3 regions of the Rhodococcus qingshengii JCM 15477 genome follow, and region 1 is predicted to be linked to each of the others. Evidence: riboswitches for the same ligand, from Rfam matches in the RefSeq annotation. Region 1 holds a riboswitch; each other region holds the start of a gene.

What was found. A riboswitch is a leader RNA that binds a small molecule or an ion and turns the genes downstream of it on or off. The one in region 1 is predicted to bind thiamine pyrophosphate.
Region 2: it holds a riboswitch for thiamine pyrophosphate, as region 1 does, so the genes downstream of both, thiO (glycine oxidase ThiO) here and M0639_RS17915 (3-oxoacyl-ACP reductase) in region 1, are expected to answer to the same signal.
Region 3: it holds a riboswitch for thiamine pyrophosphate, as region 1 does, so the genes downstream of both, M0639_RS19370 (TenA family protein) here and M0639_RS17915 (3-oxoacyl-ACP reductase) in region 1, are expected to answer to the same signal.

What each region holds. Positions count from the first base shown of each region.
Region 1 covers NZ_CP096563.1:3,930,761-3,941,055, forward strand. Annotated here, with positions in the region: gene M0639_RS17860 (MepB family protein) at 1-214, shown strand, start outside; gene M0639_RS17865 (dihydrofolate reductase family protein) at 189-770, opposite strand; gene M0639_RS17870 (glycine--tRNA ligase) at 865-2,256, opposite strand; gene M0639_RS17875 (ArsR/SmtB family transcription factor) at 2,455-2,838, shown strand; gene M0639_RS17880 (Fur family transcriptional regulator) at 2,850-3,281, shown strand; gene M0639_RS17885 (YbjN domain-containing protein) at 3,287-3,709, opposite strand; gene M0639_RS17890 (isoprenyl transferase) at 3,706-4,524, opposite strand; gene recO (DNA repair protein RecO) at 4,481-5,296, opposite strand; gene M0639_RS17900 (TetR/AcrR family transcriptional regulator) at 5,393-6,142, shown strand; gene M0639_RS17905 (AurF N-oxygenase family protein) at 6,139-7,128, opposite strand; gene M0639_RS17910 (DoxX family protein) at 7,232-7,672, opposite strand; TPP riboswitch at 7,811-7,904, shown strand; gene M0639_RS17915 (3-oxoacyl-ACP reductase) at 7,895-8,686, shown strand; gene M0639_RS17920 (LLM class flavin-dependent oxidoreductase) at 8,686-9,966, shown strand; gene dinB (DNA polymerase IV) at 9,963-10,295, opposite strand, start outside.
Region 2 covers NZ_CP096563.1:1,590,499-1,600,793, forward strand. Annotated here, with positions in the region: gene M0639_RS07320 (glutamate ABC transporter substrate-binding protein) at 1-411, opposite strand, end outside; gene M0639_RS07325 (hypothetical protein) at 426-1,787, opposite strand; gene M0639_RS07330 (NUDIX hydrolase) at 1,946-2,560, shown strand; gene M0639_RS34930 (hypothetical protein) at 2,653-2,784, opposite strand; gene thiE (thiamine phosphate synthase) at 3,033-3,728, opposite strand; TPP riboswitch at 3,755-3,901, shown strand; gene thiO (glycine oxidase ThiO) at 3,901-4,980, shown strand; gene thiS (sulfur carrier protein ThiS) at 4,977-5,192, shown strand; gene thiG (thiazole synthase) at 5,185-5,937, shown strand; gene M0639_RS07355 (ABC transporter ATP-binding protein) at 6,067-7,056, shown strand; gene M0639_RS07360 (ABC transporter permease) at 7,056-7,826, shown strand; gene M0639_RS07365 (M20/M25/M40 family metallo-hydrolase) at 7,959-9,410, shown strand; gene M0639_RS07370 (adenylate/guanylate cyclase domain-containing protein) at 9,524-10,295, shown strand, end outside.
Region 3 covers NZ_CP096563.1:4,260,085-4,270,379, forward strand. Annotated here, with positions in the region: gene M0639_RS19345 (Type 1 glutamine amidotransferase-like domain-containing protein) at 1-499, shown strand, start outside; gene M0639_RS19350 (hypothetical protein) at 557-883, opposite strand; gene M0639_RS19355 (GNAT family N-acetyltransferase) at 1,458-1,727, shown strand; gene M0639_RS19360 (MFS transporter) at 1,889-3,115, shown strand; gene M0639_RS19365 (carboxylesterase/lipase family protein) at 3,108-4,676, opposite strand; TPP riboswitch at 4,781-4,876, shown strand; gene M0639_RS19370 (TenA family protein) at 4,864-5,607, shown strand; gene M0639_RS19375 (ABC transporter substrate-binding protein) at 5,607-6,635, shown strand; gene M0639_RS19380 (ABC transporter permease) at 6,613-7,416, shown strand; gene M0639_RS19385 (ABC transporter ATP-binding protein) at 7,425-8,219, shown strand; gene M0639_RS19390 (LysM peptidoglycan-binding domain-containing protein) at 8,508-9,065, shown strand; gene M0639_RS19395 (hypothetical protein) at 9,231-9,713, shown strand; gene M0639_RS19400 (T3SS (YopN, CesT) and YbjN peptide-binding chaperone 1) at 9,926-10,295, shown strand, end outside.

The sequences.
Region 1 (10,295 bases):
CGTCGAAACCCTCGTCGAACACGACATCGTCTCGACGAACTTCTCCGGCGGTAAGCGCGCTGTCCGGGTCTATGCACCCTGGGTTACGCCGACCAGCGCGCAAGCAGTCAGAACTCAGCGCTGGCAGATCCGGCATTTCGGCGAGTTCCCTGATGTACTCAGCTCGACTGTGTTCAGCTCAACTGTGTTCAGCTCAACTGATACGTCGCGATGATGACGCCTGTTGTCGTGGGGACGCTGTCGGTGAGGGTGAACTGAGCGAGCGCAGCTCCGTCGGGGAACAATCTGCGCCCGGTTCCGAGAACCAGCGGATGTATCAGCAGAGTGTAGGTGTCGACGAGACGTCGCTCGGCCAAGGACGTGATCAAGTCGCCGCTGCCCAGAATCACCAGATCCGGGCCCTCACTTTCCTTGAGCGTGGCGACCGCTTCGGCGGCATCACCTTTCAACAAGGTCGAGTTCTTCCACGGCAGCGGTTCACCCAAAGTCCTTGACGCTACGTACTTCTGCGTGTTGTCGAGCACCTCGGTAAACGGATTGTCGGTCTGAAACGGCCAGTACGAGGCGAAGTTTTCGTAAGTTCTGCGACCGAACAGCAACGCCGATTTCTTCGCCATCCCCTCCCCCATCTTCTGCGCCATGACGGAATCGTTGAAGGGTGCTGCCCACCCACCGTGCTCGAATCCGCCACGACGGTCCTCGTCCGGCCCACCGGGCGCCTGCATGACACCGTCGAGAGTCACGCTGTTGGTCACGCTGAGTTTTCTCATAACTTCGATCCTGCGCCTGAAGGACCATCGGGGAAAGAGAAAACGGGCGGTCCTTCTCGATTGAGAAGGACCGCCCGTCAGCTTCGAACGAGAATCAGGAGCCGATCAGCCGTGCGGCCAGGTAGCTTTCCACCTGATCGAGGGCGACGCGTTCCTGCGCCATGGAGTCACGCTCACGCACCGTCACAGCCTGGTCTTCGAGAGTGTCGAAGTCGACCGTGATGCAGAACGGTGTGCCGATCTCGTCCTGGCGACGGTAACGACGACCGATGGCGCCGGCGTCGTCGAACTCGACGTTCCAATTCTGACGCAGCTGCGCTGCAAGATCTTTGGCCTTCGGCGTCAGGTCCGCGTTACGCGAGAGCGGCAGAACGGCAGCCTTGACGGGAGCGAGTCGGCGATCCAGGCGGAGCACTGTGCGCTTGTCGACGCCGCCCTTGGAGTTGGGCGCCTCGTCCTCGGTGTAGGCGTCGACCAGGAAGGCCATCAGCGAACGCGTGAGACCGGCCGCCGGCTCGATGACGTACGGCGTGTACCGCTCGCCCGTCGTCTGGTCGTAGTAGTTCAGCTCGGTGCCCGAATGCTTGGAGTGCGTCGAGAGATCGAAGTCGGTACGGTTCGCGATGCCCTCGAGCTCGCCCCATTCGCTGCCCTGGAAGTGGAAGCGGTACTCGATGTCGGTCGTGCCCTTCGAGTAGTGCGAAAGCTTTTCCGGCGCATGCTCGTACAGACGCAGGTTGTCCTTGTTGATACCGAGGCCGGTGTACCAGTCAAGGCGGTAGTCGATCCAGTACTGATGCCACTGCTCGTCCTCGCCCGGCTTGACGAAGAATTCCATCTCCATCTGCTCGAACTCGCGGGTGCGGAAGATGAAGTTGCCCGGGGTGATCTCGTTACGGAAGCTCTTGCCGATCTGACCGATCCCGAACGGCGGCTTCTTACGCGAGGTGGTCAGCACGTTGGCGAAGTTCACGAAGATGCCCTGTGCGGTCTCGGGGCGCAGGTAGTGCATGCCCTCTTCGCTCTCGACGGGGCCGAGGTACGTCTTGAGCATCATGTTGAAGTCGCGCGGCTCGGTCCACTGGCCGACGGTGCCGCAATCGGGGCAACCGATGACATCCATCGAGACGTCGTCCGGGTTGGCGAGCTTCTTCTTCTCCGCGTACGCCTCCTGCAGGTGATCCTGACGGTGACGCTTGTGACAGTTGAGGCACTCGACGAGCGGGTCGTTGAAGACACCGACGTGACCGGACGCGACCCACACCTCGCGGGGCAGAATCACCGACGAGTCGAGGCCGACAACGTCCTCGCGGCTGGTGACCATGTTGCGCCACCACTGGCGCTTGATGTTCTCCTTGAGCTCGACACCCAATGGGCCGTAGTCCCATGCGGACTTGGTACCGCCGTAGATCTCACCGCACGGGTAGACCAGGCCTCGCCGCTTGGCGAGATTGACAACGGCTTCGATCTTGGACTTGGGTGCCACTCGATTGCTCTCCATCTGGGTAATAGATGCATGATTTTCGTGCGCTTTTCGCACCATCAGCCTATCTGGCGGCTGCCACGCACTTCCGTCCAAGGTTGACATGCATACTTGTGCATATCAAAATGAAAGTGATTTGCAATAATGTGGTGAGATGGCTATGCCCGGACATCATGATCTACCCCTCGAAGGAGCCTCGCTGTGAGCATTGCGGATACCGGCGATCTCCACAAAAGCCATGATCATTCCGACCTCGGACACACGCACGACCCGTTCGAAGCCGCACCGCCCGCGCCCGTGCCGCCCAAGGAAACCCTGGCGGCAGCCGGCGAAATTCTGCGGGCGCTCGCTGCACCCGTTCGGATCGCGATCGTGCTTCAGTTGCACGAGTCGGAGCGTTGCGTTCACGAACTCGTCGGAGCTCTCGGTGTCACTCAGCCACTCATCAGCCAGCATCTGCGCGTACTCAAAGCAGCGGGCGTCGTCCGCGGCGAGCGCAACGGACGAGAAGTTCTCTATCGACTCGTCGACGATCACCTTGCACACATCGTCGTCGACGCTGTCGCCCACGCCGAAGAAGGATGAGATTCCACCGCATGAACACCCCGGGCAGTACGACCTCGAAACGTGGACCGGCCACAGTCGGCGTTCGTTCCACGAAACAGCGCAGCGCCATCTCCGCCCTGCTCGACGACATCGACGAATTCAAGTCGGCACAGGAATTGCACGACGAACTGCGCAAGCGAGGTGAAGGCATCGGCCTGACCACCGTCTACCGCACGCTGCAGGCACTCTCCGACGCCGGAACCATCGACGTCCTACGCACCGACACAGGTGAGTCCGTCTACCGACGCTGCTCCTCCGGGCACCACCATCACCTGGTGTGCCGCAACTGCGGATTCACCGTCGAGGTCGAGGGCCCGACGGTCGAGCAGTGGTCACAGACCATCGCCGAGGACAACGGTTTCACCGAAGTGAGTCACACCGTCGAGATCTTCGGCACCTGCCGCGACTGCGCCGCCGCCTGAGAGCGTCAGGGAATCAAACCCTGCCGGGCGGTATCGGCACCGGTGAGCGCCAGTAGCAACATCGTGGTCAGTGCCTCGTCGTCCAGTCCGGCGGCAGGGAACGTGTAACGCAGGATGACGTCCGCCAGACTGCCGTGGCCGAACACCGCGATGGAGCCGAATTGGATGGTGCGATTCCGCTCGGCCACCTTGCGATGCAGTGCCGCGCTCACCGGTCGGTCCCATGCGAGAACACACGTCATGGACAGCACGTCCAGACCCTCGGACAGATTCATCGCCTGGATGGAACACAGCGCGCCGGAGTACTGGAAACCCAGTGATCCGTCGGCAGCCACATCGACCGTCACGAAATGCGCCAGCGAGGCGGCCGCGCGTTCTTGTAGGCGGGCTGCTTCGTCGGTGGTGTCGGTCATGTTCTCCCCTGTCATTTGACGCCACCGAATCTACGGTCACGTGAGGCGTACTCGACGCAGGCGGCCCAAAGGTCGCGGCGGTCGAAATCGGGAAACAGCTTCTCCTGGTACACCATTTCGGCGTAGGCGGATTGCCAGATCAAGAAATTGGACGTCCGCTGTTCCCCCGACGGACGCAGGAAGAGATCGACGTCGGGCATGTCGGGTTCGTCGAGGTACTTGGCAACCGTCGCCTCGGTGATCTTGTCCGGATTGATCTCACCGGCCGCGACACGCTTCGCGATTTCCTTTACCGCATCGGCAATTTCGGCCCGGCCGCCGTAGTTCACACACATGGTCAAGTTCATGACGGTGTTGTTCTTGGTCAGTTCTTCGGCGATCTCGAGTTCCTTGATCACGCTGGCCCACAGGCGTGGCTTACGACCGGCCCAGCGAACACGCACACCCATTTCGTTCATCTCGTCGCGTCGACGGCGGATGACATCACGGTTGAAGCCCATCAGGAATCGAACCTCGTCGGGACTGCGCTTCCAGTTCTCGGTGGAGAAGGCGTAAGCGGAGAGCCACTCGACACCCATCTCGATGCACCCGCAGACGGTGTCCATCAGGACAGCTTCGCCGCGTTCGTGCCCGGCGGTTCGGGGCAGACCGCGCTCCTGCGCCCATCGTCCGTTGCCGTCCATCACCAAAGCGACGTGGCGCGGGATCAGTTCGGTCTGCAGGATCGGCGGGGTCGCCCCGGACGGATGTGGGTCCGGTGGTCGGATCACCCGGTCAGCAGCAGAATCAAGCGGAGTTCGCGGTTCGCGTCGTCGAATCACGTGTTCCATCCTGCCTCACGGGCAAGTCGACCTCGACGGCTGCATGCGGCCTCGAACGCTCGATCAGCGGCAACGTCCGCAATTGGCGCTCGAGATGCCACTGCAGGTGTGCCGCGACCAGTCCGCTGGCTTGCGTCCGCAGCGTCGCGGGCGCCGAATCGGTACCCTCCCACTCCCCTCGGAGCAGGGCTTCCATCAAGTCGAGCACTCCGGGCGACGGCGTCGCAGCACCCGCCGGGCGGCAATAGGTACACACGGCTCCGCCTGCGGCGACATGAAAGGCCCGGTGCGGTCCAGGAGCACTGCAGCGGGCGCACTCTTCGAGGGCAGGCGCCCAACCCGCATAGCCCATGGCTCTCAACAAGAACGCGTCGAGCACGAACTCGACCGGTCGTGCCTGCTCGGCGATCGCACGCAGTGCTCCCACCGTCAATCGCTGAAGCTGCGGGGCCGGCGCGCGTTCCTCGCCGGCCAACCGCTCGGCAGTTTCGAGTACGGCGCAGGCCGTGGTGTACCGGCTGTAGTCGTCGACGATGTCGGTGGCGAATGCGTCGACCGTCTGCACCTGAGTGATGATGTCGAGATTCTTGCCCGGAAGTAGTTGCACGTCGATGTGAGCAAACGGTTCGAGTCTGGCACCGAATTTGGAGGTGGTTCGGCGGACACCTTTGGCCACGGCACGTACCAACCCGAACTGACGGGTGAGCAACGTGACGATGTGGTCGGCTTCGCCCAGTTTGTGCAGGCGCAGCACCACCGCCGTGTCTCGATACAACCTCACTCGACCAGTGTCCCACGTTGTACCGACGACCGATCCCGATGCCGCGCCCGATGACAAGTCGGAAACACGGCAGGTCCGTCCGGATAGACTGGCGCGATGCCGAGCGACGCAATTGTGCAACCTGTCACTGCAGAGTTGACCGGTCGCGAAGCGCGGTGGGAGCGACACAACTCCGAGCGTCAGAAACGGATACTCACCTCGGCGGTCGAACTGATCGAAGAGCGTGCGGCAGGTGCCGAGGTGTCCGTCCAGCAGATCGCCGATCGTGCCGGCCTCGCCAAGTCGGTGGTGTACCGCCAATTCAGCGGCCGAGACCACCTCGATCGACGAGTGCGAGCGTTCGTGCTCGGCCAATTTGCGGCGGCCCTGGATGCTTCGATGAGCATTTCGGTAGGCACTCTCGACCAGATCCTGACCCGAACCATCAGCGCCGTCGCCGAGTGGATCACCGAGCATCCGCGGATTCACGAGTTCATGGGTACCGGCCCCACCGACTACGACGACGAGAGCATCGACGCGATCAGCAGTCTGAAGGCCACAATCGCCGACTCCGCCCGCACCACTATCACCGAAGTCGGTCGATCCGTGGGGATCGACTCCTCACCCTTCGATTCACTACCGTTCGCAGTGGTGACAATGGTCGAGGGCACGCTCACCCACTGGGTCCGAAGCACCGATCCGAAACCGAGCCGCGAAGAGATCGTCGCCGACCTCGCGAAATACACCTGGTACATGTTCGACGGCGTTGCCCGCTCGAGCGGACTACAGATCGATCCCCATGTCGAATTGTCCACGCTCATAGCCGAGCTGGTGTCCTCCGACGGAGGAACTTCGCGGCTGGACTAGATCCGGGTCTTGTCGGAACGCTTCGGCTCGCCGCGGTAGCGGGCGTAGTCGCCGTCGATGCGCAGCTTTCGCCACGCACGCTTCGACACCGGATTCATCAATCCGAGTTCGTCTGCCAGGGCTCGCATTTCGCCGAAGTAGTTACCCAGGATGCGGCGTGAATGCGGGCTCCCCCAGAAGGCGCTCTTCATCACCTCGTCCGGGATTCCGAATTCTTCGGCGAATTCCTTTGGCGGTGACATGATTTCACCCGCAAGCCAACGCATCGCGCCGGGGAAGGCGACCGATGTGATGGCTCGACTCGTACGACTGAGTCTGGGGACGTGATTGCGCAGGAACTCGTGAGCAAACGAGATGTGTCTCGCTTCTTCGGCGATGTGGATCTCCATGGTGCGGAGCATCGCCGGCGGCGTGTCCTTACCCTCACGGATGAGATCCTTCTGGAAGTGGTCGATCGGTTCTTCACCAGCCAGAATGCCGATGAAGAAGATGACCGGGAACTTTGCTCCCAGCACTCCGATGATCGGCGACAGTCGCCGGAACATCGGACGCATACCCGGCACGTCGATGTCCATGCGATTGACGAGTTCCTGGAACATCTGGATGTGATTGCACTCTTCGGTCATCTCGTGCAGGCAGTACCGGAACTCAGGCGACTGGTTGGGTAGCGCCATGATGTATTGCAGCATTCCCCGGATCAAGATGCTCTCGAAGGCCGAACCCACCTTGGTCACGTTCGCCTGACGCCACATTCCCATGGCGATTCGACGCTCCAACGACTGATCCTGGTACCACTGCGTCGCCCCGAGGGGGTCCGACACGGACGAGAGCACCCATCTCGGATCATGCGGATCGATCGCGAACTCTGGTGAATCCCAGTCGATGTCGAGATAGGGATCGAAACTGCGGGCAACTGAGCCCTCGGACAAAGTCTGCAGTACCTGGTGGTACGGCTTTTCCACTTCGATCGACGCTGACCGAGCCATCGGTGTCTCCTCACGGCCAGTCCGTCGATTGCAGTCGACGGACTTGAATGAGGTCAAACATAATGGGACACCGCGTCCCACGCAACCCCCTCGGGGGCCTATTTCAGGCCCGACGCAGCGGGATGATCTCGCGAACCTTCTCGTCCCGGAGATACAGTCCCGCCCACATGACGATTCCGGTGTAGACGGCAAACAGGGTCGTGCTCAGCAGAGGCTGTTCAGCTCGAAGGTTGGTCAACACCGCTCCCCCCAGGTAACCGGTGAGCAGAATCGCGCCGAGTATCGACGTTTGCGGAATCACGTACAGCGCAAGGCAGATCAGTTGCACCACCCCAGCCGTCAATGCCAGCGAGTCCGGCAACCCAAGTTCAGCCGACGCATCCTTGACTGTCTGAAGGTTGAGAATGTGAATGATGCCGTCGAAGAGCATGAAAACGACGAACAGCCCACTCAGGACGTATCCGAGCTTGCGAGCCGTGGCCGAAGGTGTCGTCGTCGTGGCGTTACCGGAAACAGTTTCGTTGTGGACGGGCTGGGTGGTCATCGGAATCTCCTGGGGCGAAGGCGAGCGGCCGGTTGCCACTTCGCTTGCAATTACGACTCCCGAGCGATCGAAAACTCATCGCGCCGGCCGTTACAACGCACCCGGCGTTCAGGACGATTCACCTCACGTGGTCTGATGGACGGTGACACGGGGTGCCGAAAAAGTCGGCTGAGATCAGACCCGATGAACCTGACCAGTTAGCACTGGCGGAGGGATGTCGACATGACCGAACAGCAATTTCAGCGCGCACTCAGCCTGGACGAGCAGATCGTTCTGATCACCGGTGGCGCCCGCGGGCTCGGCGCCGCACTGAGCCGAGCATTCTCCCGCTCGGGCGCCCGCGTAATCGTGAACTACAACAAGAGCCGCGATGCCGCCGAGGCCCTGGTCGCCGAACTGGGTGAGGATCGCACCTTCGCAGTCCAGGCGGACGTGACGGACCGCAGTTCCGTCGACCAGTTGTTCTCCGCTGCACGCGAGAGATTCGACGCACCGATCTCGACCGTGGTCGACAATGCACTGGTCGACTTCTCGTTCAACGGCGATGCACGGCCGAACGCGGACACGATCACCTGGGCCGACTTCGACTCTCAACTACGCGGAGCTGTTGCCGGAACACTCAATACCACCCAGGCAGCGCTACCAGGCATGCGCGAACTCGGCTTCGGCCGAATCATCACTGTCGGAACCAATCTGGTCCAGAATCCGGTAGTTCCGTACCACGACTACACCGCTGCCAAGGCCGCACTGTTGGCACTGACACGGACGCTGTCCGCCGACCTCGGTCCGGACGGGATCACAGTCAACATGGTCTCGGGCGGCTTGCTCCGCACCACCGATGCGAGCGCCGCAACACCGGAAGCCGTCTTCGACATGATCGCGGCAAGCACTCCCCTGCGCCGAGTCACCACGCCGGACGAATTTGCCGACGCTGCACTCTTTTTCGCCTCACCATGGTCACGGGCCGTGACCGGTCAGAACCTGGTTGTCGACGGCGGACTCGTCAAGAACTGATGGGCGCACAGCTGCGGATAGGTGCGTTCCTGCTCGGGTGCGGACATCACAGTGCGGCATGGCGTCATCGCGACTCACCGGTCGAAAGTCTCGGCGACATCACGTATTACGAGTCGCTCGCCCAGATCGCCGAACGCGGCAAGCTGGACGCCGTCTTCTTCGCTGACGGTCACAGTGTTCGCGAACCCGAGTCGGGTGCGTCGTGGTTTCTCGAGCCGATCACCGCATTGACTGCCATGGCACGAGCGACAGCGGACATCGGCCTGGTGACCACCATTTCCACCACTTTCTACACGCCATTCCACGCGGCACGACTGTTGGCCTCGCTCGACCACATCAGCGGCGGACGGGCCGGCTGGAACGTCGTGACCTCGATGTTCGACCAGGAGGCGCGCAACCACGGACTCGAGGCGATGCCCGATCACGCCTCCCGATATGAACGAGCCGACGAATTTGTCGAAGTGGCCCTCGCATTGTGGGATTCGTGGTCGGAAGACGCGCTGATCCTCGACCGGGCGGGACGTTTTGCCGACGCAGGCAAGATTTCTCGCATCGATCACGACGGCAAGCATTTTCGTGTCGACGGCCCGTTGACGGTTCCTCGATCCCCGCAGGGCAGACCGGTTTTGTTTCAGGCCGGGGCGTCCGAGCAGGGTCGCGATCTGGCGGCGCGTCGCGCCGAGGCAATCTATTCGGTTGCCTACGACTTACCCAGCGCACAGGCCTACTACGCGGACGTGAAATCGAGAATCGAGCGAGCCGGCCGGGATCCGAGTTCGGTCGCCGTGATGCCGGGACTGGTCACCTACGTCGGCAGCACCGTCGCCGAGGCCAGGGCGAAGAAGGCCGAACTCGATCTCCTGCTGCCCACCGAACAGTCGATACGCCAACTCTCGTTGTTCACCGGACAGGATTGCGAGAACTGGGATCTCGACGGGCCCGTGCCCCCGTTGCCTCCACTCGAAGCGTTCACCGGGCCGCAGGGCCGCTACGCCACTATTTTGCGGATCGTCGAGAAGGACGCACCGACTGTGCGGGAACTCCTCGGGACGCTCGCTGCGGGTGGTGGTCACGCAACGATGATCGGAACACCGGAGTCGATTGCCGACGAGATGGGATCCTGGTTGAACGGCCGCGGTGCCGACGGTTTCAATCTGATGCCGCCGACCTATCCGCAGGGCCTGGAAGATTTTGTCGATCACGTGATTCCAGTGCTGCAGGCGCGTGGGTTGTTCCGTCGCGAATACGAGGGAGCGACTCTGCGAGAAAACCTCACCTAGTCCGGCAGTAGCGGCACCGACAGATCCGGATCGCGTCCCAGGAGCACTCCCCTCGTGAGGGCCGCGGAGCCGAACTTCTTCCGGACACTGTCCATTGCCGAGTCGAGGGCGGCAGTGTCCGGACCCGCGAATCCTGGACCGTCGAAGGGCAATTCGAGTTGTTCGGCGCCGTCCCGATCCAGGTTGGAGACAGCGACACCGATCAACGTGATGCCCTTGTCCGCGATCATCGGTATCGCTTCGTCCAGCAGCACCATCGAGACGCTCAGCAATTCCGCTGTGTCGGCGGTGGACCGGCGCAGCGTGTGAGATCGAGTTGCCCGCGTGAA
Region 2 (10,295 bases), 2.3 Mb from region 1:
GATCTTCTCCGGGTCACCGAGCAGATCTCGGGCGATTTCGCGGGCGATGTCCACGTCGAAACCCTCGAGGCGCCCGGTGGCCGGATCGCGAAAGCTCATGAGGTTGGAACCGGTGTCCAGGCCCACGATCAGCCGCCCGCGGGCGCGGATGGCGTCGAGGCTCGGCGTGGGTGGCTGCGGAGATGCGTCTGCGGGGGTGGGCCGCAGGCTCGCGGTGAGGTTGGTGCACGACGCGGTAGTCGTCGGTGTCGGGCTGGGAGCGATGGTGGCCTCGGCCGGCAGCGGCGGTTCCGTGTACGACGTGGCGCCTGCGTTGTCCAAGTCTTCGGCTCGATCCGCACCGCAACCGGCGAGCATCAGCATGGCCGCTGCCAGAACCGCGACACATACGGCCGGGCTCTTCCTCCGCATCACCGGTACTCCCGTCACTGATACTCCCGCAGTCGAGGCCAGAATCCGATGAAGATTCCGGCAACTCCGAGAACTGCCAATACAGACATGCCCGGTGCAGAGGCAGCCAACACCCGGGAGGCGTACGAGACGTCGGACCGAAGATTCGTGCGCGAATCCACGATTCCCTGCCAGAGTTCGTGATCGAGCTTTCCGTACTCCGCGGCCGAATCCTGTTCTCCGGCGCCGATGGTGATGGCTGCGGCGGACGTGAAGTCGCCGTTTCCGAGACGGTCGTACATGCGCGTGTGCGCAGCCACCCACTGCTGGCGCGAGTCGAGTGCGGCGGTCAGCACTTCGCTGTTCACTCGGGCGCGTTCGTCGCTTTGCAGGCCCTCGAGGATGTCCCGCAGAGCATCGACCTTGCGGGTGAACGTCACGTTGTCCTCGGCGGTCGAATCCCGCCTCGCCAGCGTGAGGGTTTCCACGGTGCGTGCTTGCTGCGCCATGATTCGTGCCTCGGTCAGTTCGTGCAGTGGCTCGGCCCCGGCGTCGAGCGCGCGCCCGGTGGCCAGTGCGGAGACCAGTCCGACCGTGAGCAGCCACAGCAGAGCTGCAGCGACCGCCAGCGAGGCAAGGATCAACCCGAGATTGAAGCGTCGGCGACTCTTGCGGGAGAAGTACATCTGTGTCGCCACCAGCGCGCACAGCACGAAGACGAACGCCACGATCGGCCACCACGGTGGAGTCTCGAAATCGCGCTGTACTTGTGAGACCAGCGTCTCCTGCGAGGCGTGCAGTTGCTGGGCCATCGGCAGCAGCGAGGTCTGCATCAACTGGGAGGCCTCGCTCAAATATGCTGCCCCGACCGGGTTTCCGACGCGATTGTTCGCCCGTGCAGTTTCGACCAGCCCGGTGTAGACGGAGAGGTCGGTCGAGATAGTGGTCAACGCGCTGTGACCGGCAAGATCAGTCGAGTCGAGACCGGCCGACGCCTGGACGATCTCCGCAGAGGCCTCACCGATCGACTGCGTGTATCGGTCGCGGACTTCGGCGGGTTCGAGGCCGCCGGAGATGAAGGCGGTGGCCGCGGCGGCGTCTGCCAAGGACAACTCACTGTAGAGATTCTGGGCCGAGTTGGCGAGAGGCTCGGTTTCGACGAGGAGGAGGTCGAGGTTCGCCTGGCGATTCTCGATCGCTGCGGTGGCGAGGAGTCCGGCGATCAAAGTGATCGCGATCAGGATCAGTCCGACGACGGTCAACCGGCCAGGCGTCGAGGACATGAAGGCCTGCAGTTCGCGCCGCAGAAGTGCCTGCTCGTCCTCCGCCGACACTGATGTGGCCTCGGAGGGCGGCAGCGACCGGGGTTCGATGGACGGGACGACACGGTCGACCATCGAGCACCTCACTTCGCTGTAGGCGGGCTACCGAGAAATGATGCCGCCGAGAAATGATTCAGGGCATCTTCGCGAGCATATAAGCATCACCTACACCTGGAGCAGATTGAAACGGTTAGTGTGGGACAACGGCGAGAGCAGGCGGAGCGAGGTAGTCGATGCGTGGTGACGGTGACGGTTGGTCCATCGGATCGGACGGTACTCGGCATTGGGGTAAACACGGAGCCGCAGGACTGCTACTGCGTGCCCCCGATTCGGACGGATCACCCATGGTCTTGCTGCAGCATCGTGCGGCGTGGAGCCATCAGGGCGGAACGTGGGCACTGCCCGGCGGAGCGCGGGACTCACACGAGAGCACGACGCACGCTGCCGTCCGGGAGGCACACGAAGAAGCAGGTATCGCCGAGGACGCCGTCCGTGTCCGCGGGGAAGTAGTGACGATGCGCGCCGAGAGCGGGTGGACTTACACCACCGTCGTGGCTGACGCGGCGCATCCACTGTCGACGGTTGCCAATGGTGAGAGCACCGAGTTGCGGTGGGTACGCGAAGCCGACGTCGACTCACTGCCGCTGCATCCGGGCTTCGGTTCCTCATGGCCCGACCTCCGGACCGAGCCTGTTGTGGCCGTGGACGGCGATCCGCACACCGTCGTGCTCGAGGACGGCGGATTCGGATGGTTGTCGGGTAGTTCCCACCACGGCAGTGACCAGGCAGGCAGCGACCAGGCAGGCAGCGACCAGAACCTGTCCGAGGCGAGCAGTACCCAGTCGTAGCAGTCGAGTCTTCACAGTTCATTCACAGCAGAAGGGCCGGACTCCGCGGGAGTCCGGCCCTTCGGTGTTTCGGTCGTCGACCGAAACGAGGCTCAGCTGAGCGAGTTCAGCGCCGTGATGAAGCTGACCGCGGTGATGCCGAGCTTGAGCAGCTCGCTGATCTTGCCGAGGTTCAGGTCTTCGAGCGATTCGGTGCTGAGCGAGCCGGTGTCGAGGGATCCCATTTAGTGCTCCTAGGTTCAGTTAGTAACTGGAGGTAAACTACAACAAACCGAATGGGATGTGACACGCAATCGGAGCAACTGTGAGCAAGATCACTTAATCCGACTTTTCGGACATCCAATCGCACCTAGGAACTGGGAGTTTGTTGTCTGATCGGACAACTTCCGTTCACAATTCGAGTCAGGCGTGCTGACCCGTAACTGTGCGGAAATCGCCCGGCAAACACTTGACGAACGCCAGTTACCGGCTTTCAGCGCCCAGCGACGGCTGCGGCGAGGCGTTGCGCGGCCGCCTGGGGGTCCGATGCTTGCGTGATTGCACGCACGACGACGATGCGCGTGGCGCCGGCATCGAGCAGCTCTGGCAGACGTTCCTCGTCGATGCCGCCGATCGCGAACCAGGGCCGCGGCGGTGCGGCGTCGGCGGTCGATCGAACCAGTTCCAAACCGGACGCACTTCGATTCGGTTTGGTCGGTGTCGCCCAGACCGGCCCGGTACAGAAGTAGTCGACGCCCTCTTCGATGGCGGCCAGACTCGCCTGCGCGCGACTGCTCGTCGAACGGCCGATGACTACGTCTTCACCGACAACGGTTCGCGCGTAGGGGACGGGAATGTCGTTCTGGCCGAGGTGGAGGATGTCGGCGCCGGAAGCCATCGCGAGATCCGCGCGATCGTTGACGGCCAACAATGCGCCGTGGCGTCGCGCTGCGGTCGCGAGAATGCCCAGCGCCACCAGTTCGTCCTTGGCCTCGAGCGGGCCGAACTCGCGCTCACCGGCAGAGCCTTTGTCACGCAATTGGATGATGTCGACTCCGCCGGACAATGCTGCCTCGGCGAACTGCGCGAGGTCGCCTTTCTCGCGGCGCGCGTCGGTGCACAGGTACAGCCGTGCTGCTGCCAGGCGCTCGCGCCGGTCGATGTCGTTACTGGGATGTGTGGGGTGCACGGAGCAAACGGTAGCCTCTAGGGAGCAAGGTTCGACACGGGAGTCCTGAAACGTCGTCGTCACTTTTTGTCGTGACTGCGAGGTTCGTAGGGCTGAGAGGGGATCGCGACCAGATCCCGACCGTCAGACCTGACCCGGATCATGCCGGCGCAGGAAGTGGAGGTGGAGTTTCGTGAGTACACACGCTCGTACGGTGTCGGTTGTCGGCGGCGGTGTCATCGGTCTCGCTATCGCGTGGCGAGCAGCCCGCGACGGGTGGGCCGTTCGGTTGTACGACCCGTCCATTGGATCAGGTGCTTCGTGGGTGGCGGGCGGAATGCTTGCCCCGCTTTCCGAAGGCTGGCCGGGTGAAGAAACCGCGTTGACAATCGGTGCAGCGTCCCTGGAACGGTGGCCGACGTTCGGTGAGGAGCTCGGAAAATTCGGGCAATCGGTCTTCACCGCGGACAGCTCGCTGACGGTTGCACTCGACACTGCCGACGCGCAGGACCTGCAGACCATCGCCGAGTGGGTGAGCTCGCAGGGGCACGAACTCGAAGTTCTCGGTCGCGCGCGCATCCGTGAACTCGAACCGATGCTGGGCCGGGGCATCCGGTCGGGGTTGATGGCTGTTGGTGAGTCCGCCGTCGACAACAGACTTCTGCTGGCGGCGTTGCAGAAGGCCTGTGCGGAATCCGGCGTCGAATTGATCGCGCGGGCCGTCGACGACCTCGCCGAACTCGATACCGATCAGATAGTGCTCACCGCCGGTATCGCGTCACCCAAGCTGTGGCCCGGGCTACCGGTACGCCCGGTCAAGGGCGAAATCCTTCGCTTGCGCAGTAGGCCTGGAGTCACCCCGGCGCCCAGCCGCACCATCCGCGGAAGCGTCCACGGGCGGCCCGCCTACCTCGTCCCGCGCGGTGACGGAATCGTCGTCGGCGCAACACAATACGAGTCTGGTGAGGATACACAGGTCACGATGGCCGGCGTACGGGACCTGATCAACGACGCCGAGGCACTGATGCCGGCGATCGGCGAATACGAACTGTACGAGTGCGCGGCAGGTCTGCGTCCCATGACGCCGGACAACCTGCCGTTGATCGGGCGCGTGTCCGATCGTGTTGTCGTCTCCACCGGGCACGGCCGCAACGGGGTCCTGCTGACGCCCGTCACCGCCGATGCGACGGTCGCGTTGCTGAACGGCACATCTTTGGTCGAGGTAAAAGGAACCGAACCCGAGCGGTTCGCAGTAGCTAAGGAAAATTCATGAGTGAGCAGGTCCCGATCGGGATCACCGTCAACGGCGAAGATCTCGAGTTCGATCGAGCAGTCACGGTGACCGAACTTCTGACGCACCTCGAGTTGCCGAGCAAAGGCATCGCCGTGGCCGTCGACGGTGCGCTCTTTCCTCGCGGGCGTTGGGACGAATCCGTCGGACGTGGTTGGGAAATCGAGATCCTCACGGCGGTGCAGGGTGGCTGAGCAGGACCTTCTCACTATCGCGGGCCGCAGTTTCGGTTCCCGGCTCATCACGGGGACAGGCGGCGCCGCCAACCTTGCGGTCCTCGAGGAAGCGCTTGTCGCCTCCGGTACCGAACTGACCACCGTCGCGATGCGGCGAGTCGACGCGGCCGGCGGCACCGGCGTTCTGGACCTGCTTCGTCGCCTCGGAATCGAACCGTTGCCGAACACCGCCGGGTGTCGGGGCGCCGCCGAAGCGGTCCTGACGGCGCAGTTGGCACGCGAAGCGCTCGAGACGAACTGGGTCAAACTCGAAGTCATCGCCGACGAGCGGACTCTGCTGCCCGACGCAATCGAACTCGTCTCCGCCGCAGAACAATTGGTGGACGACGGATTCACCGTCCTGCCGTACACGACGGACGATCCGGTGCTGGCGCTTCGCCTCGAAGAGGTCGGCTGCGCGGCAGTCATGCCGCTCGGTTCACCCATCGGGACAGGGCTGGGTATCGCGAATCCGCACAATATCGAGATGATCGTCGAGCGCGCCGGCGTGCCCGTCATCCTCGACGCCGGAATCGGAACGGCCAGCGACGCCACCCTTGCCATGGAGTTGGGCTGCGACGCCGTCCTACTTGCGACAGCGGTGACGCGGGCCAAGAATCCCGCGTTGATGGCGTCGGCGATGCGGCACGCAGTGGTAGCAGGTTTCGAAGCGCGTCACGCCGGCCGGATTCCCAAGCGGTTCTGGGCCCAAGCATCGTCCTGACGGACCATTTCCGGGTGTTTTCTCAGGGTTATGCCCAGATTGTCCGGCTTCGTGTCCTACCTGAGTACCACTCGGAACTAGACCTGTGGCCGATGTGCTGGTCATTGCCGGTAGGGCAAAGTTCTCCTCATGATTGAACTGAGGGGATTGACCAAGGTTTACGGACCGACGAAAGCGGTGGACGATTTGTCGTTCACGGTCAAGCCGGGCATCGTGACGGGCTTCCTGGGCCCGAACGGTGCAGGTAAGTCGACGACGATGCGGATGATCCTGGGTCTGGATCAGCCGACGTCGGGTGCGGCGTTGATCGAGGGCAAGCCGTACCGCGAGCTCAAGACGCCGTTGCGGACTGTCGGCGCGTTGCTGGATGCGAAGTGGGTGCACCCCAATCGCAGTGCGCGTGCACATCTGCAGTGGATGGCTGCTTCGAACGGGATCCCGAAGTCCCGCGTCGACGAGGTGCTCGGGTTGGTCGGGTTGTCCGAGGTGGCGGGCAAGAAGGCCGGCGGGTTCTCGCTCGGTATGTCGCAGCGTCTGGGGTTGGCGGGTGCGTTGTTGGGGGATCCGAAGGTGTTGTTGTTCGACGAGCCGGTCAACGGTCTCGATCCGGAGGGCATCGTCTGGATTCGTAAGTTCATGCAGCGGTTGGCGGCCGAGGGCCGCACGGTGTTGGTGTCGAGTCACCTTCTGTCGGAGATGGCGCTCACGGCGGAGCAGTTGGTGGTGATCGGTCGGGGTCGGTTGATTTCGGATTCGACGGTCGCGGAGTTCGTGGATCGTTCGTCGGAGTCGACGGTGCGCGTGCGCAGCCCACAGCTCGATGCGTTGCGCAGTGTGTTGCTCTCGCAGGGGCTGACGGTGCGTGAAGACGGTTCCGGCGTTGCCCCGGCATTGGTGGTCGTGGATTCGACCACCGATGTGATCGGTGGTTTAGCTGGTTCGCAGGGAATCGTGTTGTACGAGTTGGCTTCTCAGCAGGGGTCGCTCGAGGATGCGTTCATGAAGTTGACCGGGGACGATGTCCAGTACCACGCATCCGGTATCGATCCGGGTGTCGGTGCACACCACGCAAATACACAGCAGGCAAACACGCAGCAGGCTATGGGAGGTGCACTGTAATGGCTGTTCTCAGTGCTGAACGTATCAAGATCACCACGACCAAGTCGCCGCTGTGGTGCTCGGTCATCATCGTCGTGCTCGCGCTCGGCTTCGCGGCCATCATGGGCGCGGTTGCCAAGTCGGCTCTGACGTCCTCCGACGTCCAGGGAGCACCGGACCTCGACACCGCCGTTGCCACGGCCGGCATCTCGGGTTTCGGAATCATGGTTCTCATGATCATGGCGGCCCTCGCGGTCACCAGTGAGTACCGCTTCGGGACCATCCGCACCACCTTCCAGGCCGTTCCGAACCGTGCCTCGGTTCTGATCGCCAAAGCCGGCCTCATCGGTGCTTTCGGTGCTGTACTGACATTTGTTCTCGCCTTCGGCGCGTACGCCATGGCCAAGGCCATCGCCGGTACCGAGGCGAGTGCCGGATTGACTCTGTCGAGCGGCAGTGACTGGCGCGCGATCTACGGCATCCCGATCTACGCCTTCCTGTGCGTGATTCTCGCTGTCGGCGTCGGATCGATCATTCGCCAGTCGGCCGGCGCTATTGCGTTGCTCCTGCTCTGGCCGCTGCTCATCGAGAGCCTGTTCGGACTGTTCGGCAGCTTCGGCGAGAAGATCACTCCGTTCCTGCCGTTCGCGAATGCAAACCACTTCCTCAGTGCGAGCAGCGGTGGCGTCGACTTCCACTGGGGACCCTGGGGCAGCCTGATTTACTTCGCGGCCTTCGTTCTGGTGATTTTCGGAGCAAGTATCGTCATCGTGAATCGTCGCGACGCCTGATCTTGTCGCTCCCTCGGTAGGTGTTGTCGGGAGACCTACCGAGAACAAGGAGTGACAGCAGAGTAGGGACCCAGTACGAAAAACCATTCGTACTGGGTCCCTTTCCTGTGCTCCGGCCGATATCCTCCGAAGATGAGACTCTTCGGTGTGGTTGTGGTCGCAATGGCTGGAGCACTCGTGGTGAGTGGATGCGCGTCGGGAAGTGAAGCGGCCGTCCCGACAGACCCGGTTGCATTCTCCGAGACCGTCACGGTCGACGCCGTGACCGGGCATCTGGAGCAACTCGAGAAGATCGCCGCCAACAACGAGGGCAATCGATCGGCCGGTACCCCCGGCTACGACGCCAGTGTCGACTACGTGGCAAACCTGCTCGAAGACAAGGGTTTCGAGGTCAGCACCCCGGAATTCGACTTCAGCTCCTTCGATCCCGGCACCGAATCCCTGAAAGCCGCTGACGGCTCCGATGTTCCGGTGCGGGCGCTGACATATTCCACCTCCACGGGACCGACCGGAATCACGGCGCGTCTGGTGGCGATTCCCGCCGACGAGACCCCCGGTTGCGAGGCCACCGACTACGACGGCCGCGACGTGAACGGTGCAATCGTGCTGGTCACCCGCGGAGTGTGCCCGTTCGGCGACAAGCAGAAGATCGCCGCTGATCGCGGCGCGGCGGCGTTGCTGGTTGCCAACAACGAGGACGCAATGCTGGGCGGGGCTACCTTGGGTGAACCCGAAGACGCCCGCATTCCGACCGGCGGGGTGAGTAAGGCGTCGGGCGAGGCTCTTGCCGCAGCGCCCGGAGACCTCACGCTGATTCTCGACACGTCGACGGAAACGACGAAGTCGCGCAACGTGATTGCGCAGACCAAGACCGGCGCGACCGACAACGTGGTTGTCGTGGGCGCCCACCTGGACAGTGTGCCGGAAGGTCCCGGAATCAACGACAACGGAAGCGGTACCGCAGCCGTACTGGAAACCGCGCTGCAGATGGGAAGCTCACCGAGCATCGAAAATGCCGTGCGTTTTGCTTTCTGGGGAGCGGAAGAAGTGGGATTGGTCGGCTCCACCCGCTACGTCGAGGGTCTGAGCGATCAGGAACGGGCCGACATCGCCCTGTACCTGAATTTCGACATGCTCGGTTCGCCCAACGCCGGATACCTGGCTTACGACGGCGACAACTCGGATGCCGTCGGGGAGGGGCCCGGGCCCGAGGGGTCGGCGGGCATCGAGCGCACCTTCGTCGATTTTCTCGCCGGGCGAGGGATTGCGGCGGACGGAACGGACTTCGACGGGCGCTCCGACTACGGCCCGTTCATCGAGATCGGGATCCCGGCGGGTGGCGTGTTCAGCGGCGCGGACGAGCGCAAGACGCCGGCACAGGCCGAGAAGTGGGGCGGAGAAGCGGAGGAGACCTTCGACCCGAACTACCACAGTGCCCAGGACAACCTCGCGAACATCGATCGCGAAGCGCTCGCTGCCAACGCTTCTGCAGTAGCCTTCGGAGTTGCGACGTATGCCCAGGATTTGAGCGGGCCGAACGGAGTTCCCGTCGGCGATGCCCGGACACAGGCCAGAACCGAATGATCGACTGACCGAATGATCGACTGACCGAATGATCGACTGTGCGAGCGACCAGGAGGCCACTGTGCGAGAACGGCGGCAGCACACTGTCTGTAACTCTGAGTTACGCTTGAGTTATGGCTGATCTGTCCCCGGAGAACACCGACACGGCAGGTGCTTCTTCCTCCTCGGTTCGAGGCGTCGTCGACGTCGTCTTGAACTCTGCGGCAGAACTTAACCGTCGGCAGCAGCTCATCGACGCGCTACGACGCCTCAGGCGGGCACTACCCGGTGATCCAGGGTTTGGGGATCCGCTCTCGCTCGCCGGCCCCGGCGGTGCCCGCGCCGTGGCGCGCGTCGCTGACAGATTGCTCGATCAGAAGCCGGCAGCCACTCGCGAAGTGAGCCTCGGAGCACTGCAGGTGTGGCAGGCAGCGCTGGAAAAGATGGGCCGCGGACGTGGCGATCAAGAACTGACCATCGTCTTCACCGATCTGGTGGGCTTCTCCACCTGGTCGCTCGCAGCCGGTGACGGCGCGACGCTGACCCTTCTGCGTGCGGTGGCGCAGGCCGTGGAAACTCCGATCACCGACAACGGCGGACACGTCGTCAAACGGATGGGCGACGGTCTGATGGCAGTGTTCATTCGCCCGGATGCGGCTTTGAAGGCGGTGTTCACCGCGCAGGACGCGCTCGCGGAAGTCGATCTCGACGGATACACCCCGCGCATGCGCGTCGGCCTACACACGGGTACCCCGCGTCAGATCGGTGACGACTGGCTCGGCGTCGACGTGACCATCGCCGCCCGGATGATGGGCTTGGGCGGCGACGGCAACGTCATGATGTCGGCGACAACTCTCGAGGAACTCGAAGCCGGCACCCTGGAGGATCTCGATCTCACGATCCGGC
Region 3 (10,295 bases), 330 kb from region 1:
CAGTTCAGCAGTCACCAGCGAACTGACTCCACTACGGGCAGCCGGCTTCACCGCAGAGGAAGTGGATGTCCGAGACTTCCTGGGTGCACCGGAAGCACTGGAACTCCGGCTCCGCGATTTCGACTGCCTGTGGGTTCGCGGCGGAAACACGTTCGTCCTGCGAGCTCAGCTAGCTCGAAGTGGCGCTGACCGGGTCATCGAGATGCTGGTTCGTTCAGGCGTCGTGGCCTATGCGGGATACAGCGCCGGAGCGTGCCTGGCGACTCCGACTCTGATCGGGCTGGACGCGTCGGACGACCCCGCTGAAGTCATGCCAACGTGCGGTATCGACCCGATCTGGTCCGGGCTCGCGCTGATCGACTTCGCGATAGTGCCGCACGGCGGCGATTCGCTACTCGAAGATCCACAGGTGACTGCGCGGACGGTTGCGGCCCTGACCACGGCGGGCGTGCAATTCACCGTGCTCACCGATTACGAGGTGATACTCGTCGACCGTTGATGTAACGCAGACGGTTGATCTTGACGCAGACTGAGCAGTCGACTCGGCCCGACCGGATCAGCCGTGCTCTGCCACCGCGGTTCCGGCTGCCGGCGACTGACGCTCGAGCCTCGTCCACGCGATCTCCCAGCGCTTGACAGAGACCTCGTCAGCGTCCTCGAGAAGGGCGTCGAGGAGCAGGCGTGGATTTTCGCGCCATGCCAGTTCAGCGGCATGGACTTCCGCAGCCGAGAACAACCCGGAAGCCTCGAGATCACGAATCCATTCGCAGATCTCGCCTCGGTGAATCCGTGCGATGGTCTCGTATCCCAGACCTTCGTCAAGGAAGTCGTACGAAAAAATTGCGGCAAAGTAACTGTTCGACTCACGCTGCCCGAAAATCATGTGCGTTCCTTCCTCGAAGTTGTCCGACGAAGACTCGAAATCGAACCGTTGAGCAGCGACGCCAAAGTTTTTTTGGCGAAGTTGTAACGCTTCTTCTATCCCCGACGATTCAAACGCTAACCCCCCGAGCGGGTCTTTGGGATCACGTCCGAGAAACGATCTGATGACCAACGCAATACCCCTGGGGTTTCCGGCCACTCGCACCCATCATCGACACGTAACCAGCGCGCCGCTGACCTGCAATTTGCCCGTTTCAGGCCCTCCACTTAATCCATCCGAACAGACGACAAAAAACTTTGTGACCGGTCCCACATATTGGGATAGTTACGATCGTGATGCATATGTATCACCCGTTGTGGGCACAAAAGTACGGGCAAATCGGCACGTACAGACCAGTTTTGTTCGTTCTCCATGGCGACGAAGGTCCCTTGAACGGTCGTCCAGTTGTAGTTGCGCTAAGTAACGGATCCCACGTCGGCAACCGATATTGCGGACGGCCTGCCAGGTAGCGTGCTCCAGAGAACGTAGACGCGGCGCGGCGCAACCGGCCGCCCTTTCGAAACGGAGCCCGAAGATGACCGAGACAGTGGCGCACAATCCCGCGGAAACGCGTTTCGAGATCCGAGTCGACGGCGAACTCGCCGGTTTCGCCGAGTACTCGGACCATTCCGGCGTCCGTGATTTCCACCACACGGTGACCTATCCGCAGTTTCGTGGGCGCGGGCTTGCCGCCATCGTGGTGCGTGAAGCGCTCGATCAGACCCGGAACGAGGGATTGAAGATCCTTCCGACGTGCTCGTACGTCGAGAAGTTTGTTGCGGAGAACCCCGTCTACCAGGCATAACCGAACGAGAACGGCCGGCGAAAAACCAGTCGCGAACCTGCAGACCCCGCTGCTAGCGTCGATGGTGCCGTCGTCGAAATCCTGGGCGGCACCATCTCGGGGAAGGAAAGAACGTGGTCGCCTCAGCAGATCGGCGTCCACCTGCGTCCACGGACGTAACTATCCCCAGCTATCTCCCTCTCGTACTGGTCAATCTCGCGACGCTGTTCTCGGCGATCGGCAACGGTATCGCCATCGTCGTGCTCCCCTGGCTGGTTCTCGAACGAACCGGTAAGGCTACCGACGCGGCGATAGTTGCCGGCGCAGCAGCCATTCCGCTACTCGTGTCGAGCCTGTTTTCGGGGACATTCGTCGACAAGTTCGGACGCCGTCGAACGTCGATGATTTCCGACGCTCTCTCTGCGATGTCCGTTGCAGCGATTCCGATCATCGCGGCCACCGCGGGCTTGACGATCCCGGTGATCGCGGCGTTGGCCGCACTCGGCGCCGTGTTCGACCCCGCCGGAATGGCGGCGAGGGAGTCCATGCTGCCTGCAGCGACTCGGACCGCCAAGTGGAAGCTCGATCGAACCAACAGTGTGTACGAGGCCAACTTCAACGTCGCGTATCTGATCGGCCCTGGCATCGGCGGTGTCCTCATCGCAACGATCGGAGCGGTGAACACGCTCTGGGTCACGGCGGCAGGATTTGTGTTCTCGATAGTCGTGGTCGCCTTCATCCGGCTTCCCGGCGCCGGAGTGCCCGAACACGAACACCGTCCGAAATCGATCTGGCACGGCACACTCGACGGTCTTCGGTTCGTCTGGAACAACAAACTGCTGCGCACCCTGGCGCTGATCGACATGGCAGTCGTCGCGCTCTACATGCCGGTGGAGAGTGTCGTGTTCCCGGTGTACTTCACAGAGTTGGATCAACCGGCCCAACTCGGATCGGTGTTGATGGCCTTGGCGATCGGCGGCATCATCGGCTCTCTCGCCTACGCCCCACTGGCGCCGATCATGTCCCGGCGGCTGATCATGATTTTTGCCGTCGCCGTTCTCGGCATAGCGATGCTGGCCATGGCGCTCCTACCTCCACTGTGGGTGATCCTCGTACTTGCCGGACTGCAGGGCCTCGTCTACGGACCAGTCGGCCCGATCGCCAACTACGCCATGCAGACGCACAGCCCGGAGCACATGCGTGGACGCGTCGTCGGTGTCATGACGTCGACGGCCTACGCCGCAGGCCCGCTCGGCTACCTCGCGGTCGGCCCGCTGCTCGATCAGCTCGGAATCGCGTCGACCTTTGTGGCCCTGTCGATTCCGATCATCCTGATCGCCGCAGTATGTGCCTCCCTACCGGTGCTTCGCGAACTCGATCGTCCGCGGCACTCGACCGACGTCAGTTGAACCCCATCACGTCGTTGCCCCAGGCGACGCGCAGTCCGTGATCGGGGTCGCTGACGAGGGTGTCGGCGGAGTCGATCAACAGCGTCGACCGCTTCTCTTCCTCGTACGGCGCCCAGTGCTTCGAACCGTCGAGAGCTGCGGGCACGGCATGCCGCGCGAAGGCCAACCACCGCCGTTGGATACGGCCGGCCACCTCCATCGCGGCCTTCCGTCCGCCGAGCCAGAACGTGGGGTCGACGTTCAGGGTTCCGAAATTGCCGAATACATAAGGTAATTCGGTCGCGTGGCCCGCGCCGATCCGCGCCGCCTTGAGCATCGGCGTCGCGTGATCGAAGCGGTAGACCCACGTAGGGGAATGCCTGCAGTGCGCGTCGGCGATCCACAGGGTCGGCATGCGAAACGCCGCGTCCCGTGAAAGCGCCAGCGCACCACTCGGTTTCGCATGGTCAGGGTAAGCCGACATGATCTCGGCAAGTTTGGTCGCCGAGATGTCGGGGTGATCGTCGGCCAGTAATTGGAGCATTGCCTCGACGGACTGCGCACTCACCGGCATCAGCGGAGACTTCATGAACTTGAAGATCGACGCCTCGTCCTTGTTGGAACCGATGATCAGTGGGATTCGGTGCGCGTAACCCTTCTGGAAAGCCGCAACCGGGTAGTGCGGCACCAGATCGCGATCGACAACGGGTGCCATCGCCAAAGTTCCCGGAATCCGGGTCGGAATTTCGTTGACCAAATCATCGCTTGCCTTGACGAGCAGTTCCAGATCCGTGGTCAGCAGATCGCCTGCGTCTTCGGGGTCGATCGAGAGCAGTTCGAGAAACCGCTCTGCAACGGTCTTGGCGCGCTCGGCCCCGTAGACGGAGGTCGCGGGCGGACTCTGGGCAATCGCACGATGGAACAGACCTTCGGCGCTCGGACAGGTCATGAGCGTCGTGATGGATCCTGCGCCGGAGGACTCCCCGAACACGGTCACCGCACTCGGGTCACCACCGAAGGCGTCGATGTTGTCTCGAACCCATTCGAGTGCCGCAATCTGGTCTCGCAGACCACAGTTCGATTCGAAAACAGTATCCGCGGTGGAGAATGCAGACAGGTCCAGGAATCCGAGTGCGCCGACGCGATAGTTGAAGGAGACGAGAACGACGTCACCGGTTTCAGCCAGATGACGGCCGTCGTAGATCGTTTGGGCGGCGGATCCGAGGCAGTAGGCGCCGCCGTGAATCCACACCATCACCGGTCGCGGCGTGCCGTCGGGTCGCGGGGCCCAGACGTTGATCGACAGGCAGTCCTCGTCGATTTTGAAGGCCCGATCGATCGGAACCGCCGGACTCTGGCCTTGCGGCGCGATCGGCCCGAACTCACGACAGTCGCGCACCCCGTCCCACGACTGTGCGGGTTGCGGCGCTCGGAACCTCCGCTCACCCACCGGCGCCGCTGCGTAGGGCATGCCCTTCCACGCGAATACACCGCCATCCGGATACCCGCGGGCTTCTCCGCCTCGCGCCCGGATCACCAGAGTTCCGTCCTCGCCGAGATTTGGTCGAACGTCGGTCTCCATGTCTGAATCCCCTCCCGACCCGCGCGTGTGGCAATCAAGACCAAACCTACCAATCTCGGACGGGTGTGCGCCGAGTACACAACCCCTCGGTGTTAAGGTCGCCTAGTTCTGACACGGGGTGCTCCGCATGGGCGGGGCTGAGAACACACCCGGGAACCTGATCAGGTAATGCTGACGAAGGGATGTCATGGCTACTACGCAGCCTGCATACAATTCTGCCGAAAACTCGGTGGCCACAGCGCCGTCGACGGATCGGTTCACAGATCGACTCTGGGCCGAGACGAAGGCCCTCCGCGAGTCGATCGACTCACTGGAGTTCCTCCGCCGCCTCGGCGACGGAACATTGCCTCTCGACGCGTTCCGCACGTACATCGAGCAGGACAAGCTTTATCTCGAGGGATATTCGAAAGCGTTGTCCCTGGTCGCGGCCCACGCCCCGGATCCGCAGTCCGCGGGCTTCTGGTCGAATTCCGCGTCGACGGCAGCGACAGTGGAATCTGCGCTTCACGACGGACTTCTCACCGGTGGAATTCTTCCAGCGGGATCGGGAAGGCTCGAGCATTCGCAGGCCTGCCTGGGATACGTCTCGTATCTGACGGCGACTGCAGCAACTGCGCCTTACCCGGTCTCCGCCGCGGCAGTACTCCCCTGCTTCTGGATCTACGCCGAGGTCGGCCGCGATCTTGCCGCTTCAGCGCGCGAGGTACTCGACGCCGATCCGTCGCATCCGTACGCACAGTGGGTCACGACCTACGACGCACCCGAATTCCACGAGTCGGTGGCGCAGGCCCGCGTGCTGGTCGATGCTGCGGCCGAAGCTGCCACCGAGACAGAGCGTGAGGCGATGAGTGAAGCATTCCGCATCGCCAGCCGCTATGAGCTGATGTTCTGGGATTCCGCACTCCACCAGCAGCCTTGGCCGGCGTCGTGATGTCGTTTGCGGCGCTGCGCCGCACGCTTGCCACGTCTGCCGCGATCGCAGCCGCGTTCACAGTTCTGACCGGATGCGCCTCTGACACCGGCTCTTCCGACGGGACCATTCGGTTCGCACTCGACTGGACACCGAACACGAACCACACCGGTTTGTACGTAGCACTCCAAGAGGGCTACTTCGAGGACGCCGGCCTGGACGTCTCGATCCTGCCGTACAACAACACCTCGCCCGACACCCTGGTCGATGCCGGCAATGCCGAGTTCGGCATCAGCACACAGAGTCAGGCCACGTTCGCCCGTGCAGCCGGCGCCGCCACGACATCCGTCATCGCGCCACTTCAGCACCGCGCCACCGGCATCGGCGTGAAGGCGGATCGTGCGGACATCACGCGCCCACGTGATCTCGACGGGAAGACGTACGCCGGGTTCGGCGATCCCGGCGAAGTCGAAACGCTGCAGCAGATCATCCGCAACGACGGCGGGACCGGGAACTTCACGACGGTCACGCTCGGAACTTCCGCGTACGAAGCCGTGTACTCGGGCCAGGCAGACTTCACCGTCTCCTACTTTGCTTGGGAAGGCCTCGAAGCGGAGCGAAACGGAACTCCGATGCGGTACTTCCAGTACACCGATTACGGCTTCCCCGATGCATATTCGATCGTGATCAACGGCAACCAGCAGTGGTTGAAGGACCATCCCGACGAGGCACGCAAGTTCGTCAAAGCCGTTCAGCGCGGATATCAGACTGCTGCCGACAACCCGGACCAGGCCGCGCAGGATCTCATCGACGCGAACCCCGGAGCATTCACCGACGAAGACCTCGTGCGTGAGAGTCAGCGGATGCTCGCCGCCGACTACATGAAAGACGCCAACGGCGTTGTGGGCGCCCAGAATCTCGAAACCTGGTCGGGCTACTCGGGATTCCTCTTCGAGAACGGATTGCTCGCCGGACCCGACGGGAAGCCGTTGACCCAGAAGCCGGACTGGTCGGAGTACTTCACCAATGAGTATCTCGACGCGTCCTGACGTGAGCGGACGGTTGGTCTCGACCATGCGGCGGGCGCTTCCCGCGCTCGCCGTGGTGGTGCTCCTCGTGGCGGCGTGGCAGATCTACGTCGAGATCAGTGGGATTCGGCCGCAAGTACTTCCGTCTCCGGGGCGCGTTCTGTCCCAGGGGTGGGACAACCGCGAGATCATCTCCGGCCACGCCTGGTCGACATTGCAGGTCACGTTGGTCGGCTTCACTGTTTCATTGGTGTTGGCCTGGATTCTTGCTGTGGTCGTGGACTTTTCGCCGTGGTTGTCACGCGCGCTGGTACCACTTTTTGTCGTCTCGCAGACGCTGCCGATCATCGCCATCGCGCCGCTGATGATCATCTGGTTCGGCTTCGGGTTGTTGCCGAAGGTGTTGGTGATCGCCCTTGCGACGTTCTTCCCCATGACCATCGGACTCATCGAGGGATTTGCCGCGGCCGATCGGGAAGCGGGCGCTCTCCTGCGCAGTATGGGCAGCACTCGCTGGCAGGAGTTCCGATACGTTCGCCTTCCTTCGGCAATTCCGCGATTCTTCACTGCCCTGCGCATCGGCATCACGTATGCGGTCGTGGGTGCGGTGTTCTCCGAATACGTCGGCGCTACTTCCGGTTTGGGTATCTACATGAGCACCCAGAAGAACTCCTTCCGCACCGACCTGGTGTTGGCGGCCGTACTGGTGACCGCGTTGATCAGTGTCACGCTGTACTTGCTGACGTTCGCCATCGAGCGCATCGTTGCACCATGGGCGATGAACGAAAGGTCGCGGACATGACTGACCCGATGGTCGAGGATGCAATGGTCGAAATCCAGGACCTGACCAAGAGGTTCGACACGGCCGGAGAATCGCGTCTCGTGCTCGATTCGGTGTCCTTTGGTGCCGACGCGGGCGAATTCGTGTCGGTGATCGGGCCGAGCGGCTGCGGCAAGAGCACGATCTTCAACGTCCTGGCCGGGCTCGAATCCCCGACCGCGGGTTCGGTCCGTGTGGGCACGCGCGCAACGGAATCCGAACCAGCCACCGAGGTGCATACCGCGTACATGCCGCAGAAAGATCTTCTGTTCCCTTGGCGTTCGGTACTGGACAACACGGCCCTCGGTTTGGAAGTGCAGGGAGTCGGCAAGAAGGAAGCACGCGAGCGCGCTCGCGAGTTGTTCCCGGCGTTCGGACTGTCCGGATTCGAGGACGCCCGGCCGTCACAACTGTCCGGCGGCATGCGCCAGCGAGCGGCGATGCTGCGCACCGTTGTTCAGGGCAAACCTGTCCTGCTGCTCGACGAGCCGTTCGGCGCACTGGACTCGTTGACCCGCACCGAGATGCAGGCCTGGCTACAAGACGTGTGGCAGCAGTACCGGTGGACCGTGCTGATGATCACCCACGATATTCGTGAAGCGATCTATCTGTCCGATCGCGTGGTCGTTCTGTCGGCGAGGCCGGCAACGGTCAGGTGCGTCGTCGACGTTCCCTTGCCGAGGCCACGCGAACTGGACATGATCACCTCGCCCGAGTTCGCCGACGTCGAGCGTGAACTGCTTGCCGTACTCCACGACGAGACGCGCAAGTCGCTACACCCCTAGCGGTTACTGACAATGCGCTGAGAGCGCGCCGATTTCACCTGCCGTTCAAGAGAAAGTGCATCGCAACGGTGCAACTTCGCGTAGGATGTCGCGGCGCGTTCGCCCAAAACGCCTTAATATCAGCAAGATCCGAACGCTCGACACGCAATCCGCCAACGCTGCACAATTCTCTGTACTCTTCGGTAACGTACACTCGGTCGCCTACGAGACCAACGGCCAGAAGGTAACTGGACGGTAAAGCGGAATCGTGGAGGCACAGTCATCGCAACAGATTTGGAAAGGGACAGCGTGAGCACACTGCAGTCAGGTCAGAGCCTCGGAGTCGGCCAGGAACTCAAGTCCGACAACGGCGCATACACCCTCACCTTGCAGGACGACGGCAACCTGGTTCTGTCCGAGGGCGGACAGGCTGTTTGGGCCGCAGGCACCAACGGATCCGGCGCCAACCGCGCCGAGGTGCAGGCTGACGGAAACTTCGTCATCTACAAGGACTCCGACGCCGTGTGGGCATCGCAGACCGCAGGCAACGACGGTGCCTCCCTCTCGGTTCAGGACGATCGCAACGTCGTTCTGTCCGTCGGCGGAAATGCTCTGTGGTCTTCGGACACTGCAATCGCAGCGCCGGCCGCCGAGGCTGCCCCGGAGCCCGCTCCGGCACCCGAGCCCGAGCCTGCCCCCGCCGCTCCGGCAGCGCAGAGCTACACCGTCGAAAGCGGCGACACCCTGTGGGCGATCGCAGAGCGTTTCTACGGTGACGGCAACCAGTACCAGCGCATCGCGGATGCAAACGGCATCCCGAACCCGGATCTCATCAACGCCGGTCAGGTACTGACGATCCCCGCCTGATTCACTGCTTGACCTGGCCCTGGGTGCCGACGTCCGCGTCGGCACCCAGGGCCTTTTGTGTTCTACGCCACACAGATTCGCGTCCCGCCCAGCAGACCCTGATACTCCATTGCGGCATCTTTTCGCCTACAGTACTTCCGTACTGCTCCCGAAGGACAGGTGTGCATGAAAGACAGAACAGTCATGATCGGCGCTGTCGCAGTGGCCGCTCTTTCTCTGACATCAGGCCTCGTTTTCGGCGGAGCAGCCGGCGCATTCGGTGCCGGCGGCCCTGTGGTGAAGCCTCCCACTCTGGTCTCGTCGGTTTCCGTGGAGTCCGTCACCGGGATCGAACCGGCCGCGTTCTACAGCTCGGTTGCAGTCCCCACGGTTGTCATCCCGCCGACGCCGACCTGGCGAATCGCCGACGAGACGACTGCTCCTCGTAATCAGCCGCTTGTGGTGACCGCGACAAGCACGAGCTCCGCCACCTCGACTACGACGGCCACCAGTACGACAACACCCGTCTCATCCACGACAACTGCGTCGGCTACCGCGACCTCGTCACCGACCGCGACGGCCACAACCACCAAGACCAGCACCACCCCCGTTGTCACGACCGGATCCACGCCGCCCGTCGTCGAGGTCTCGCCCGTTCTCGCCGGATAACCCTCGCCCTTTCGCCCGCACACCGCCTGGCGTGACGGCGGTTACAGGCACACTTCAGTCGCCGCTCTCGAATAACCGATCTACCTGCGACTACCTTCCTCGTCGTCACGGTTCGTGGTCCGCTGCAATCCGGTCGACCGGAAAAGGACAGCAGCATTGTCGGAGCCTCGCGATACCGTATAGGTCTGAGCTTTTGCGGAAGGAGGTGGCTGATGAGCGCAATGGGCTTCGATCTCGATGTCAGTGTCGACCGGGCGTGGGCAGAATTTCAACGTCGCCTCGGCGATCACATTTCCATCATGGTCGACGGCGACGTTCTTGCCGTGGAATCGTCCACCGGCGACTTCGATCCAGCTGACGGCGCAGCGCCATGCGTTCAGTTCCTCGTGTGGGACGAGAACACAGTCCGCTGCGAGGTTCCTTCCAACGACTTCCTTCATCCGCGCTATCGACTCGAAGATGCCGACGAACAAAAGTTGATCGCACTCGGCTGGAATCCGCCTTCCGAGAATCTGGAGGATCCGAACAACTCCCCCGCCTTCTGCGTCGACAAGGCGCAGAACTGGGCCGATCAGCTCGCAG